3 regions of the Teredinibacter haidensis genome follow, and region 1 is predicted to be linked to each of the others. Evidence: predicted binding sites of a transcription regulator. Region 1 holds the regulator's gene; each other region holds the start of a gene.
The links. The regulator sigma-54, encoded in region 1, starts transcription at its own class of promoters, with help from an activator protein. The targets are predictions, from matches to a motif close to TGGCACANNNNTTGCNNT.
Positions count from the first base shown of each region.

Region 2: a site for sigma-54 is predicted at 2,263-2,280, ahead of flgB (flagellar basal body rod protein FlgB). Genes of this name have one in related genera too.
Region 3: a site for sigma-54 is predicted at 2,866-2,883, ahead of H5715_RS02955 (NarK family nitrate/nitrite MFS transporter). Genes of this name have one in related genera too.

Region 1 is NZ_CP060084.1:3,294,734-3,299,166, reverse strand. Features, by position in the region: gene rapZ (RNase adapter RapZ) at 1-365, opposite strand, end outside; gene ptsN (PTS IIA-like nitrogen regulatory protein PtsN) at 455-907, opposite strand; gene H5715_RS13155 (RNA polymerase factor sigma-54) at 1,092-2,582, opposite strand; gene lptB (LPS export ABC transporter ATP-binding protein) at 2,765-3,490, opposite strand; gene lptA (lipopolysaccharide transport periplasmic protein LptA) at 3,509-4,021, opposite strand; gene lptC (LPS export ABC transporter periplasmic protein LptC) at 4,035-4,433, opposite strand, start outside.
Region 2 is NZ_CP060084.1:2,397,274-2,401,706, forward strand. Features, by position in the region: gene H5715_RS09280 (flagellar hook-basal body complex protein) at 1-561, opposite strand, end outside; gene H5715_RS09285 (flagellar hook assembly protein FlgD) at 603-1,322, opposite strand; gene flgC (flagellar basal body rod protein FlgC) at 1,365-1,802, opposite strand; gene flgB (flagellar basal body rod protein FlgB) at 1,814-2,218, opposite strand; gene H5715_RS09300 (CheR family methyltransferase) at 2,501-3,376, opposite strand; gene H5715_RS09305 (chemotaxis protein CheV) at 3,415-4,362, opposite strand.
Region 3 is NZ_CP060084.1:718,363-722,795, forward strand. Features, by position in the region: gene H5715_RS02950 (bifunctional protein-serine/threonine kinase/phosphatase) at 1-1,235, opposite strand, end outside; gene H5715_RS02955 (NarK family nitrate/nitrite MFS transporter) at 1,316-2,788, opposite strand; gene H5715_RS02960 (lipoprotein intramolecular transacylase Lit) at 3,092-3,880, shown strand; gene H5715_RS02965 (diguanylate cyclase) at 3,889-4,433, opposite strand, start outside.

The sequences.
Region 1 (4,433 bases):
GAGATGGCTTCGTTCAAACCGATAAACTCATCGGAGAGCGGGTGTCTGCGGCGGGTTTCACTAAAGCGCTTAAGCAGTATTTCTCGGGAACTGTCGAGAAAAACAATTTGGTATTCACTGCGTTCAATACCGGAGCTATCTATCAGCTCGGCGAGTTTGCTGAGGTCACCGTAGATATTGCGCGCATCAATCCCTATCGCAAAGCGCTGCTCTTCACTGCTGATGCGGTCGCCGATCTGCTCGATTAAAGCGGGCAGCAGGTTGGCGGGTAAGTTATCAATACAGGTGAAACCCTCGTCTTCCAAGAGGTGTAGAGCAGAACTCTTACCTGAGCCAGATCTTCCGCTGAGTATAAGCAGGCGCATGGGTATATACCAAAGGGGGATAAAATCGTAAGCGTTGTACGGGTAAACCCTTACCCGCAGTGTGTAATTTTACTGATATTAGATGGTTATCAGTTTACACCAGCCGCGACACGAAACAATTCTTCATTGCTGCTGCAGGCTTTTAGTTTACGTGTGAAGTTCGGATTCTGTAAGGCTTCGGCAAGGGTGGCGAGAGTTTGAAGGTGTGAGTCTTCGGCATCTTCAGGGACAAGGATGGCGAAAATAACATCTACCGGGGCTCCATCGACGGCATCAAAATCGACGGGATGATCGAGAGTGATACAAGCACAGAGGGTTTGATTCGAAGCGGATAAACGGCAGTGGGGGATGGCGACGCCCTGGCCTATACCGGTCGAGCCTAAGCGTTCGCGGGCGATCAGGCATTGAAAGATGGTGGTTTCGTCTGTATCGGGTAGGTCGCTGGCGAATAGGCTGGCTAGGCTTTCCAGTACACGCTTTTTGCTGGCGTCGGTAGCTTTGGCTTTACAGCGTTCATCGGTAAGAATGGTTGATATCTGCATAGTAATAACGTTTTTACGTGTCCTTTCCAGCCGCGCGTAGTAAGCGCTTTTAGGAGGTATAAGGCGGAAACAGGAGCGATAACGCCCATGTTTGCGACCCGGAGCTGCAAACTGGCGCGCATTCTACCAGCATTCATTGAGGTTCCAAGTCGTTATCAGGACAGAAATCAAAAAAGCCTTGAATTTAAACCAGTCGCTTGCGTTCATTCGAGGGTGGTATGTGCAAGGATTCGCGATACTTTGCAATGGTTCGGCGCGCTACCTTAATACCCTGCTCGGCTAACAGTCCAGTAATTTTAGAGTCACTTAGCGGTTTCCGTGGGTTTTCTGCCGCCACAAGTTTTTTGATGATGGCGCGAATGGCGGTAGAGGAACATTCGCCGCCTGAATCGGTGGCGACGTGGCTGGAGAAAAAGTATTTCAGCTCAAAAATACCTTGGGGTGTGTGCATATACTTTTGGGTGGTTACACGAGAAATGGTGGATTCGTGCATCTCCACTATTTCAGCGACGTTGTGCAGCACCATGGGTTTCATTGCTTCCGGGCCGTAGTCGAGGAAGCCCTGCTGTTTTTCCACAATACAGGTGGATACTTTGAGTAAGGTTTCGTTGCGGCTTTGCAGACTTTTCAGAAACCAGCGGGCTTCCTGCAGATTGTCGCGTAGAAAGGTGTTGTCTGAGCTGGAGTCGGCACGTTTGACGAGGGAGGCGTAGCTGGTATTAATGCGCAGCTTGGGTGCGATATCGGGGTTGAGTTGTACCATCCAGCGGTTATTCACTTTGCTGACGAAAACGTCTGGCACGACATACTCGGTTTCGTCGCTGCCTATGGATTCCCCTGGGCGTGGGTTTAGGCTTTGAATGACGCGAATGGCGGCCTGTAGTTCGGGCTCTTTTATGCGCAGTTTTCGCATCAGTTGTTTGAAGTCGCGGCCGCCGAGCAGGTCCAAATAATCATTAACCAGAGCTTTGGCGTGGGTAATATCAAGGGTGTCACTTTGCAACTGTCGCAGCTGAGTTAGCAGACATTCGCGGATATCCTGGCTGAGTACGCCAGGAGGATCGAACTGTTGAACCCTATGTAGAACTGCCAGCATTTCGTCCATCTCAAGCTCTTCGTGGTGAGCTTGTAGGCCGGAGAACATGTCATCCAGCTTTTGCCCCAGCAATCCGTTCGGCTCTACGGCGTCGATTATCGTTTCCGCTATTTCCCTGTCCAGATCCGACATGGGAGTAAGGTTTAGTTGCCAGTGCAGGTGGTCTTGCAGGGTTTCGGCTGTGCCGCGACGAGATTCAAAATCGTAGTCATCCGAGTCTGGTTTGGCAAGGCCTGAGCCGCTGGGTGCGGTCTCGTAGATGTCGTCCCAACTGGTGTCGACGGCGAGATCGGTGGGAATGTTATCTTCGTTCCAGTCGGTATCGGGCTTTTCTGGCTTGTCGTCGCTATTCGTCGGGCTGGCTTCCTGACTCTGGCTATTTGGCGTTTCGCTTTGCTCTCCGCTGGTACCGGTATTTTCACCCTCTTCGGAGGTCTCGAGCATTGGGTTTGAGTCGAGAGCTTCCTGAATTTCTGCCTGAAGATCCAGCGTGGAAAGCTGCAAGAGACGGATGGCCTGTTGCAGCTGCGGTGTCATGGTGAGTTGTTGGCCGAGCTTTAGTTGGAGGGACTGCTTCATATGGCGACTACTAACTTCCCGTGAAAATTAGATCGGGCACCAATTGGCATTTGGGCTTGCTCGGAGTCGGTGCGGATTAGACGTAGTTTAGTCTCCGCCGTCGGGACAATCAATCCTTTTAAAGCAAAGATTGTGCCGGTAGATATGGCTGGCTGGCGGGTAATGTCAAGTATTGGCGCGACTTATAGCGTGAAGTGTTTCCCAAGGTAGACTTCACGTACCTTTTGGTTACTGAGAACGACTTCTGCGCTTCCTTCCGCAATAATGTGCCCTTCAGATACTATATAGGCTTTTTCACAAATATCGAGGGTTTCACGTACGTTGTGGTCGGTAATCAGTACGCCGATACCGCGCTGCTTCAAGTGTTGGACTATCTGCTTAATATCACTGACGGAGATGGGATCCACTCCGGCGAAGGGTTCGTCGAGCAATATGAATTGTGGCTCGGTGGCGAGAGCGCGGGCAATTTCAACGCGGCGGCGCTCGCCGCCGGAGAGGGCCATGCCCAAGCTGTCGCGAATATGCTGAATGTGGAACTCATTGAGCAGCTGTTCCATGGCTTCATGGCGCTGTTTTCGGCGCAAGTCTTTGCGGGTTTCTAAAATCGCCATAATATTATCGGCGACGGTCAGCTTGCGAAACACGGATGCTTCCTGGGGCAGGTAACCCAAGCCCTGGCGGGCTCGTTCATGCATAGACATATGGGTTACATCGGTATCGCCAATGGATATATCGCCGCGGTCTGCCTTAACGATACCGGCAATCATATAAAAGCAGGTGGTCTTTCCGGCCCCGTTGGGGCCGAGTAGACCGACAATCTGTCCATCCTCCACGGAGATGGAAACGTCGATTACAACTTTGCGGCCTTTGTAGCTCTTTGCTAGGTGGTGCGCGTGTAGTTTAGGCATTGGGGTGTTGGGTTCTCGTTATTCTTGCGGCTGTTCTTCAGTGGAAAGGGCTTTAGGGGGGATGACCATTTTTACCCGGCGGTCATCGCCGGAAGCATCGCTTTTTCCGCCCGCTTTTACCACGGCTCTTTTAACATCGTATTCAATGCGGTTGCCGCTCAGACTGGTCCCTTCCTGTTTAAATGCTGCGTTATCAATCAGAAACAGGGTTTCATCGGTAATGCGGTACTCAAGGCGATTAGCTTGCGCTGTAACTGCCTCCTGACCCTTTTTTGGGATTTGGCTCAAGCGAGCGGGTTTTCCTGTGGCGACAACCATGGAATAGTTGTCGTTACGGCCGTAGATAATGACCTTCGCTGCCGTAATTTTCATGCTGCCCTGTTCCACAATAACCTTGCCGGCGTACGTGGTCGTGCCGTTTTGGTCATCCAGTTCGGCGCTGTCGGCTTGAATACTTAAATCTTGAAAGCGGTCGTTGGGGAGGGCGAGACTATTGCCGCCCATGGATATCAGCAAAATAGTGCTAAACATTCGGCAAGCGAAATTATTCAGGTAGTGATTCAGTATCATCTCGGTTTGCTTGCGTAGGGTTTCTGTGAATCGCCTTCACTTTATTGTGGAGTTTGATTTTTCGTTGTCGAAAATCTGCGGTCATACCCACGGCATCTATCTCGCCGTAGGCCGAGTGTATTTTAACAGGCTCTTGCGTGTACGCGACTTTTTCTGCGGGATTTATTGTGAGTGAGCTGGTATTCAATTCTGTCGGCTGGATGTTGCTCAGCGTTTCCGATTGCCAGATACGTACATTATTCCACAGTGTAATTTGCTCGGTGTTTCTCACTAATTTTCCGTTTTCCGCCTCTACTTGCCAAGGCGCTTTTTCTTCATATATTTCAAAGCGAGGCTCAAAAATAAGGGTGTATTCTTCTGCTGAGGTTTTATT
Region 2 (4,433 bases), 900 kb from region 1:
CGCCTGAGTAATACCAACGGCATTACCTTGAGTGATAAATTCACGGCCAATTGTTTGCTGAACCGGATCGGTAGAATCCAGATTCAATATCGACTCAACCGTGGTTGTCTGGCGAGGTGCCAAATTAGAAGTTTGAATCTGGATATCGCCGGTAATACCGCCAATATTTCCCGCCGTGTCAGCCTGAAAACCTTGAATCCGAGCGCCCGCGTTGTTGGTGATAAAACCATCATCACTCAAACCAAACGTGCCAGCACGCGTGTAGAGCTGTTCTCCTCCACGGTTTAACAGGAAAAAACCATTGCCGTTTATGGCTAGGTCCAGTTCGTTTTCGGTAAAAGAGACATTGCCCTGGCCAAAAGCCTGAGCCACATCCTGTACCTGCACACCACTGCCAACAGCGCCGGAACCTGCGCCCAACACAGAGGTGGCGTACACATCACCAAATTCCACTCGGGAAGATTTAAACCCCGTTGTGGAGGCATTGGCAATATTATTACCAGTAACGGTCAAATCGGTTGAAGCGGCACGAATGCCACTTAGAGCGGTATTAAAAGGCATAACTCTCTCCTGCGATTACTGCATACGGCAAAGTTTTGCCGCTACTCATTAAATTGTTTAACGTCTGTAAGGCTTACAGCACCAATACCGGCCAGGTTCAATACCAAGCTGCCGTTACTGCCGACGGTAACGCTATTCACATTTGCGCTAAGTGCCGTTGCCAGTTCGGTAGATTCACCATTGGCCTGGGTCATCACTTCAAAGCGGTACAATCCGGCCTCTACTCCATTTTCCTGGCTACTCTGCCAATCCAATAGCTCGCCATTCACCTCGGCATTCTGGCCATCCCACCGCAGCACCAACTCACCCGGGGGTTGCACACCCAGAGAGATCTGATCCACCAAGGAACCACTTTCCGTATAGATATTGACGGTGATATCACTGGAGCTAGACGGTACATCCACACTCGCGGTTACCACATCACCCGTTTCAAGCTGTGTACGATCCGTAGGAACTGTGACGGAACGGCCAACAAGCGTCGAAGCCTGTAATGCTTGGTTGGCGACAAAATTATTGGTAAAGCTGTCGAAGTTGTTATTTAGCTTATCCAAGCTCTCCACTGAACTGAACTGCGCCAGTTGCGCAATAAATTCGGTATTTTCCTGTGGACTCAAAGGGTCCTGATTTTCCATTTGCGTAATCATCAATTCTAAAAAGGCACTCTGGCCCAACTCGTTGGATTGAGGCTCGTCCGCCGTTTTATTGGCGATGGATAAATCGCTTAACAGGCTGTTATTACTGATGGCATTCACATTGCTCATGCGCTTTTCCTCAGCTGTATTTTATCGTTTACATTCATCAACTTACTGACCCAGAGTGAGTACGCGCTGAACCATTTGTTTCGCCGCATTCATCACTTCAACATTCACCTGAAACGAACGTGAGGCCGAGATCATATTGGTCATTTCCTCAACGATATTGACGTTGGGGTAGTACACATAGCCATCTTCGTTAGCATTGGGGTTATCTGGCTCGTAACGTGGCTGCAGCGGCGCATCACTTTCAACAATGCCCTGAACCTGAACGCCGACAGCCTCCGGAGTGTTCTGCTGAATACCCTGCTGACCCGCTAGTACAGCAGTCTGCACCGCAGAAAAAACAGGGTGTCGACCACGATAGGTCTGATCGATGCTGGAGCTGGCGGTTTCGGCATTGGCGATATTGCTGGCAGTGGTATTCAGGCGAATACTCTGGGCATTCATTCCCGAACCAGCGACATTAAAAATATTGGATAAACTCATAACAGCCTCGCTTATTCGCCCTTAATGGCTTTGGTCAAGCCTTTGAATTTACTGTTTAAAAACGTAAAACTGGCCTGAAACTCTAGGTTGTTCTTCATAAATTGCGCATGCTCTACCTGCTCTTCCACGGTATTGCCATCAATACTGGGCTGGTTAGGCGTACGGTAAAGGGTTTCGGTAAAACCAGAATCCCCTTTGTTGAACTTGATATGGCCTGAACGCGTAGCAGACATAGGAATATCAGCTGATTGGTTATCCATGCGATTCGCCAACGCCTGCCCAAAGTTAATATCTTTTGCTTTGTAACCCGGCGTATCGGCGTTGGCCAGGTTGCTCGCCAACAGCCCCGCTCGCTGTGCCCGTAAGCGCAATGCTGTTTCGTGAACACCTAGCGCACTGTCAAAAGAAATAGCCATGTTGCCTGCCGTTAATAAAGTGAATATTGTATTGTTACCGATAGATAGCAATGCGTGTGCCAACAGGACTACAACCACCTAACCCTTTGTTTTTATTGGAAATATAAATAATCGGCAGATAGTAAAATTATTGAAAGCGGCAAGGAATTTCCCTTTTTCCACTTTCCGGCAGGCATACCTTAGGAAAGATCAATATGTGTTTAAGAAGAGGAGGTCTTTCGAGCCGTTGAGTGATTGAATATTGCTTGAGATAACTGAAGGCAAAGAATAACAGGCCGTGCGCTATTTAGCTTTATAGACCACGCCGGGGTTACAGTGGATCATTTCAAATAAATCGGATGTTCCAGCAATACTCTCTGAAGATCCCAGGAAGAGATACCCCCCAGGTTTCATAACAGCGTGCATACGCGTGAGAATATCGCGCTTAAGATCGGCAGAGAAATAAATAAGTACGTTGCGACAGAAAATCACATCGAATTTACCCAGCAACAAATAAGAGTCCTGCAAGTTAAGCGGCTTGAAGGTTACCCTCCGACCAATAGGCGGTTTCACCCTCCAGCAATCCGAAGAAAAATGATCAAAATAGTCTCGCAGGCGCTGCTCGGACAAGCCGCGAGTAATGGATAGACGATCGTATTCACCTCGCTTGGCATTATCGAGAATTTGGCTGGATAAGTCCGTAGCCACAATGTCCAGTGGCAGATTGCTGATACCAAACGCCCCTCGGATATATTCTTCTGCAACAATGCTAAGTGAATATGGCTCCTGCCCAGAAGAACAGGCGGCAGACCAGATACGAAAACGACCGCCTCTATTATTTTCTACCATTTCTGGCAGAACCGTTTTGCGTAAATACTCGAAAGGGTAGCCGTCACGAAACCAAAAGGTCTCGTTGGTAGTCATCGCATCAATAACTTTTTGACGAACTTCCCTATTCGCTGCGTTCTTAATAAGCTTGGTAAGAACACCCAACGTTTCGCACTCATAATCGATAAGAATTCGGCGAATGCGAGTAGCCACTAAGTACTGCTTATTATGGCCGAGATCGATCCCTGCAACGGTTTGCAGAAAATCTCGAAACTCTTGAAATTCTCGAGTATCCAACTGCACCCTCCCCTGCGTAAACGCCGAGGTGGGTGTTCCTGTGTTGAAGCTCATATAATATCCGCTATCTTACTCTCGGTACGGAAAGAGTGTTATTCAACATGCTCTCCGTCCCCTGTCAGTTGGTCGATTCTATCATTTACTCGGTTTGCCAGATCATCGGGGTGAAACTTGGCAAGAAAATCATCTGCGCCCACTTTTTTCACCATAGCCTCGTTAAACACGCCACTAAGGGAAGTGTGCAAGATAATATGCAACTTCTTCAACCTCTCATCGCCCCTTACCTCAGCCGTGAAGGTATATCCATCCATCTCCGGCATTTCGATATCGGAAATAACCAACAACAGCTCGTGACACGGATCTTTTCCATCCTCAATCAGTTCATTAAGGAAATTCAGAGCATCCCGCCCATCTTTTTTCAGAGTCGTTTTACAGCCGAGCGACTCCATCACTTTCTGGATCTGTTTTCTAGCGATAGTGGAATCATCCACAATCAACACATGCTTGCACACAATCGTATCCCGTTGTGCACTTTCAATAACGTCCGCACTCACATCAGCGGGCAACGGTGAAACTTCAGCCAGAATTTTTTCAACATCAATAATTTCGACAAGCCTACCTTCTACTTCTGTCACCGCAGTCAGGTAATTATCCTTACCCGCACCTCGGGGTGGAGGATGAATATCTCCCCAGTTCATATTCACAATGCGTTCAACACCACTGACCAAAAATCCCTGCGTAGAACGATTGTACTCTGTGATAATGACAAAGCAGTTTTCGAGATCGCCCAAAGGGGCGTGCCCCGTTGCCTGACGCAAATCCATAATAGGAATGGTGCCACCACGAATATGAGCTACACCACGAATTACCGGATTCCGCCTTGGAATTTCACTGAGAGGGGGGCACTGCAAGACTTCCTTTACCTTAAAGACATTGATTCCGTAAAGTTGCTGCCCCCCAAGACTAAACAGTAGTAATTCCAGGCGATTCTGCCCTACTAGCTGTGTACGCTGATTAACACTATCTAAAACCCCAGCCATTTTGGGTCCTCTTCTATTTATAGGTACGAATTGATACGACCACCCTATAAGGCGTCAGTTTTCTGGCATCT
Region 3 (4,433 bases), 2.3 Mb from region 1:
ATAATCGTAGCGCCTTGTGCGCCAATCACTATATTGCCCGGTTTAATATCCTGGTGCAGGGTATCTTTGCGGTGGAAGGCTCTAATACCTTTGACGATTTGTTGTATTAACTCAATGGCATCGGGAATGGGAAAGGGCGCACGTTCCTTTATTAATTGTTCCAGGGTGGGGCCGGGAATATATTCCGTGAGGTAGTAAAGTGTTTTTCGGGCGTGGGGCGGGGTTACTACCCGGGCGACCTGAGAATTTTGAATACGTGAGCCAATCCAGGATTCCATCACAAAGCGTTCGATATAGGCTGGGTCATCTTCGTAATTAACGGAGGGCGTTTTCATCACCAGTGGTGTGCCATTTTCCGCTTTTACCAAATAGACCTGACTGCGCTCGGATTCGTGTATTACCTTTGTTACGGTCATGCCATCGATTTTATTGCCCGGTTCCAGCAGTGGGGGGAAGGGGAGCTTTGATAAAACGGTAATGGCGTCTGATTGTGAGGGTGTACCAATGGATAATACCCGCACTGCCTGAATGCTAATGTTATCTTTGGTTTCGTATTTTAGGGCTAGCTTGGCTGCCTTTTCGGTTAAGGCTTCGGGCTCTTGTTGGTGTTCAAGAATTAGCTGCTGAAATTCTTTTTGGGGGATGGCATCGTGAATGCCGTCGGAGGTTAAGACAAATAAATCGCCGACTTCCATTTCCTCTGTCTGCATATCTACTTCCAGCGAAATATCCGCGCCCATCGCTCGGCTGAGGTAGGTGGTGGTTTTATCGATTCGCTGGGAGTGATCGCGGGTTAATTGTTCTAGCTGGTCGCCGCGCAAACGGTAGATTCGGGTATCGCCAATATGAAAGGTAAAGCACTTATCACCCTTTAATATCAGCGCGCTAAAGGTTGTGAGATAGCCTTCGCCGCGAACACTGTTTTGGCTTTGTCCCCATAAATAACTATTGAGTGAGTGAATGACGCGCATGGCCGATTGCTGGGTTCGCCAGGTTTCGGGCGTAGCGTAATAATCGGTAAGAAAGCCGGATATTGCCGATTGGCTTGCCTGCCTTGCGGAAGAGCTGCTGCTAACGCCGTCGGCTACTGCAATGGCAATGCCCTTGGTGGCAAGCGTGGATTGTTGATCGTCGGAAGGAATGCGCGCGCCCACGGTATCTTGATTTTCGGGCTTGGGGCCTTTATCGCTGTATTGGGATAGGGCGATTTTTAATGACGATTTTAGGTGGTCCACGATTTTTATCCGTTTTATATAGAAGCAGCCCTTAAAGGGCTGCTTAGAATTCAATCATACATCAATTAAATTATCGGTGATCAGGTCAGCTCTATCTGCTGAACGGTGCCGTCTGGTAACACTTCGGTCATGTGGCCTTCTGGCTCTTCCAGGAACTGCACAATAAAGAAGACTACCGCAGCACAGGCGCCGATAATCATAAAGAAGGTACTGGCATCTACAAAGCTGTAGGCGGTTAGGAATGTTACTGCACCCACGTTTCCGTATGCACCTGCCATACCGGCGATCTGGCCTGTCATGCGTCGCTTAACCAAAGGCACCATGGCAAATACCGCACCTTCGCCTGCCTGTACGAAGAAAGAGCAAAACATTACCGAGGCAACCGCAAAGTAGATGGGCCAGCCACTGCCAACTTGTGACAGAATTAAGTAGCCAACAGTTAGTCCCGCAATGAAAATAGACAGTGATTTGCGGCGACCAAACCTATCGCTGATATAGCCTCCACCGGGGCGGGCGATTAGGTTCATAAAGGCGAAAGCAGCACCTAGTGCACCGGCTTGTACAAGGCTTAAGCCGGTGAAGGTTTCCAGGAAGAAAGCGGGCAGCATGGAGACCACCGCAAGCTCGGAACCGAAGGTAACAAAATACGCCCAGTCTAGAATTGCGACCTGCTTAAATTTGTATTTGTCGTGTTCTGCGGCACCGTGGCTCAGCATTTCCTTGTTTACTTTATAGATTTGAGAAAACTGAAAAACACACAATACAAACAGAGCGACATAGAGAATGTAAGTTGTTGTTTGACTCAGTAGATCAACGCCAGAGGGAGACAGTTTCCACGCGAGTACGGCGAGAATAATGTACATGGGTATATTCATTGCCAGGTACAGGTAAAAATCTTTTTTACTGCTGACTTCTAGGCCGCCGGATTTCTTGGGTTTGAAATAGGTGGAACCTTTGGGGGTATTCCGTGCTTTCCAGTAAAAGAAAAAGCCGTAAATAAGAGCGATAACGCCGGTGCTGGCAATAGCATAGCGCCAGCCGTTGTCCCCACCAAACATCAGTGCAACGGTGGGCAGAGAAAAGGCTGCCGCTGCAGAACCAAAGTTACCCCAGCCGCCGTAAACGCCTTCGGCCAGGCCAACTTGACGGGCCGGGAACCACTCTCCCACCATGCGGATACCAATCACAAAACCGGCACCAGCGAAGCCCATGGCAAAACGCATAATCGCCAACTGCTCATAGCTGGTAGAAAAAGCAAAGCCTATACAGAGCAAACCGGAAATAACCAGCAACGTACTGTAAACCGTTCGTGGTCCGAATTTGTCTACCAGGATACCGATGACAATTCGGGCGGGAATGGTTAAAGCAACGTTAAGAATGAGCAGCGCCTTCCACTGGGCGCCACTCATATTGAAGGCTTCCATGATCAAAGGCTTCATTGGCGCGTGGGAAAACCACATAACAAAGGTTAGAAAGAATGCAAACCATGTCAGATGTAGCATGCGGATATTAGCCTGGGCAAAATCCAGTAGATTTAGCTTGGAGGTACTCATTGGGTTTCCTTCAATTAGTGGGTTGTCTGTGGTTCAATCTTGCTTGGTTATGTACCACTTTGATATTTGCTGATTCCCTTGCAACCTGTGTGCCAGCACGCAAATAGTGCATAAACAGGGAGGTGGGTGCTCGTGTTGGCGTTCTTACGCGATGAAACTATTTTGATTTCGCCCTCAAATGGGGCTGCGTTGGGATTTTTTGATTCGTTATGAGGCGATTGAGCGGATTTTATCAGGGTTAAAAAAATGAGTCATGAATTAACGGTAATATATGTGGCTACAAATAACAGGTAAGCGTTGTTGATGAGTAAAAAAGCAGAAAAAAGAACGAATCGTATAAAGGCCGCCAATCAGGCTGTTAAGTTAAAGGCGAAGGTGGGGTTGTGGGCGCTTACGCTCAGTTACACACTGTTGAGTTTGATCATTTCCCTGACGGCGGCCTGGGTGTTGCTTGCCAAGCAAGATTTTATATATGGCGTTTGGCATGACCACGGGGGAATCGGGCAGGGGATTGATACTTACGGCCCTCAAAACCGTTATAAACCGGGCTTTGGCGATACCTCCAGGGCGGAACGAATCCGCATTTTTGCGGAAATCAATCGTAGTATTCATGAGGGGGGCGAGGGCCTGGAGGCCATCATCTATCAATCTTCCAGCAGCGGTGGAGAGCAAGCGCTATTGCGCACCCCGGAAGTGGTTCATCTGCAGGATGTGGCCAAGCTTATTGATTTTCTGTTTGTGGTGACGTTTGTTTCAACTATCTTGTGGCTGGCTGTGAGCATCTACCTTTTGTTGGTCAGGCATCGTATGCCCTCCATTCGCCAGCAGTTGTCAGCATTACCGATATTGCTGATACCCAGTATATTGTTGGTCTTGGCTATTGGTCCGAAATCGGTGTTTAACACTCTACATATCTGGGTTTTCCCGGCGGGGCATCAATGGTTCTTTTATTACCAGGAATCGCTGATGTCTACCATGATGCTGGCACCAAATTTATTTGGTTGGATCGCACTGGCCTTGCTGGCACTCTCTATTGTCATATTTTTGTTTATTCAGTACACGCTCTTTTTCATTGGTAAGCGGACCGGGTAACGCTAATATTAATCGTCAATATCTTGTATGGTCACTCTGTTTCGCCCCAACGCCTTGGATTGATAGAGTAATTTATCAACGGATTGGTAGACCACTTTTGCGTCGATATTGGTACTGACAATGCACAGCCCGATGGACGCTGTGACGTGATCAAAACGTTTGTTGCCGGGGCTTGGAATGGCCAGGTTTTCAATTCCCAGGCGAATCCCTTCAATAAAGGCAATAATATCGCTGCGCGAGTGTCCGTTACATTGCAGAATAAATTCATCGCCACCTATCCGATAGCCTCTATCACTTTGCCGTTGTAGGTGCTCTGTTATCACCTTTCCCACGTTTCGTAAAACATCATCACCGGCGTAGTGGCCGCAGGTATCGTTATATTGTTTAAAGTAGTCGATATCGAGCATGGCAACACCCAGCAGGGATTGCCCATTGGCGGTCAGTGTACTGCTTAAAAACTCGGTTTCAAATTTCCGGCGATTCAGTAAGTGAGTCAGTACATCTTTTTCACTTTCTTTTATGTGGGTGATTTCGGTAAAAATCCAAATACGCG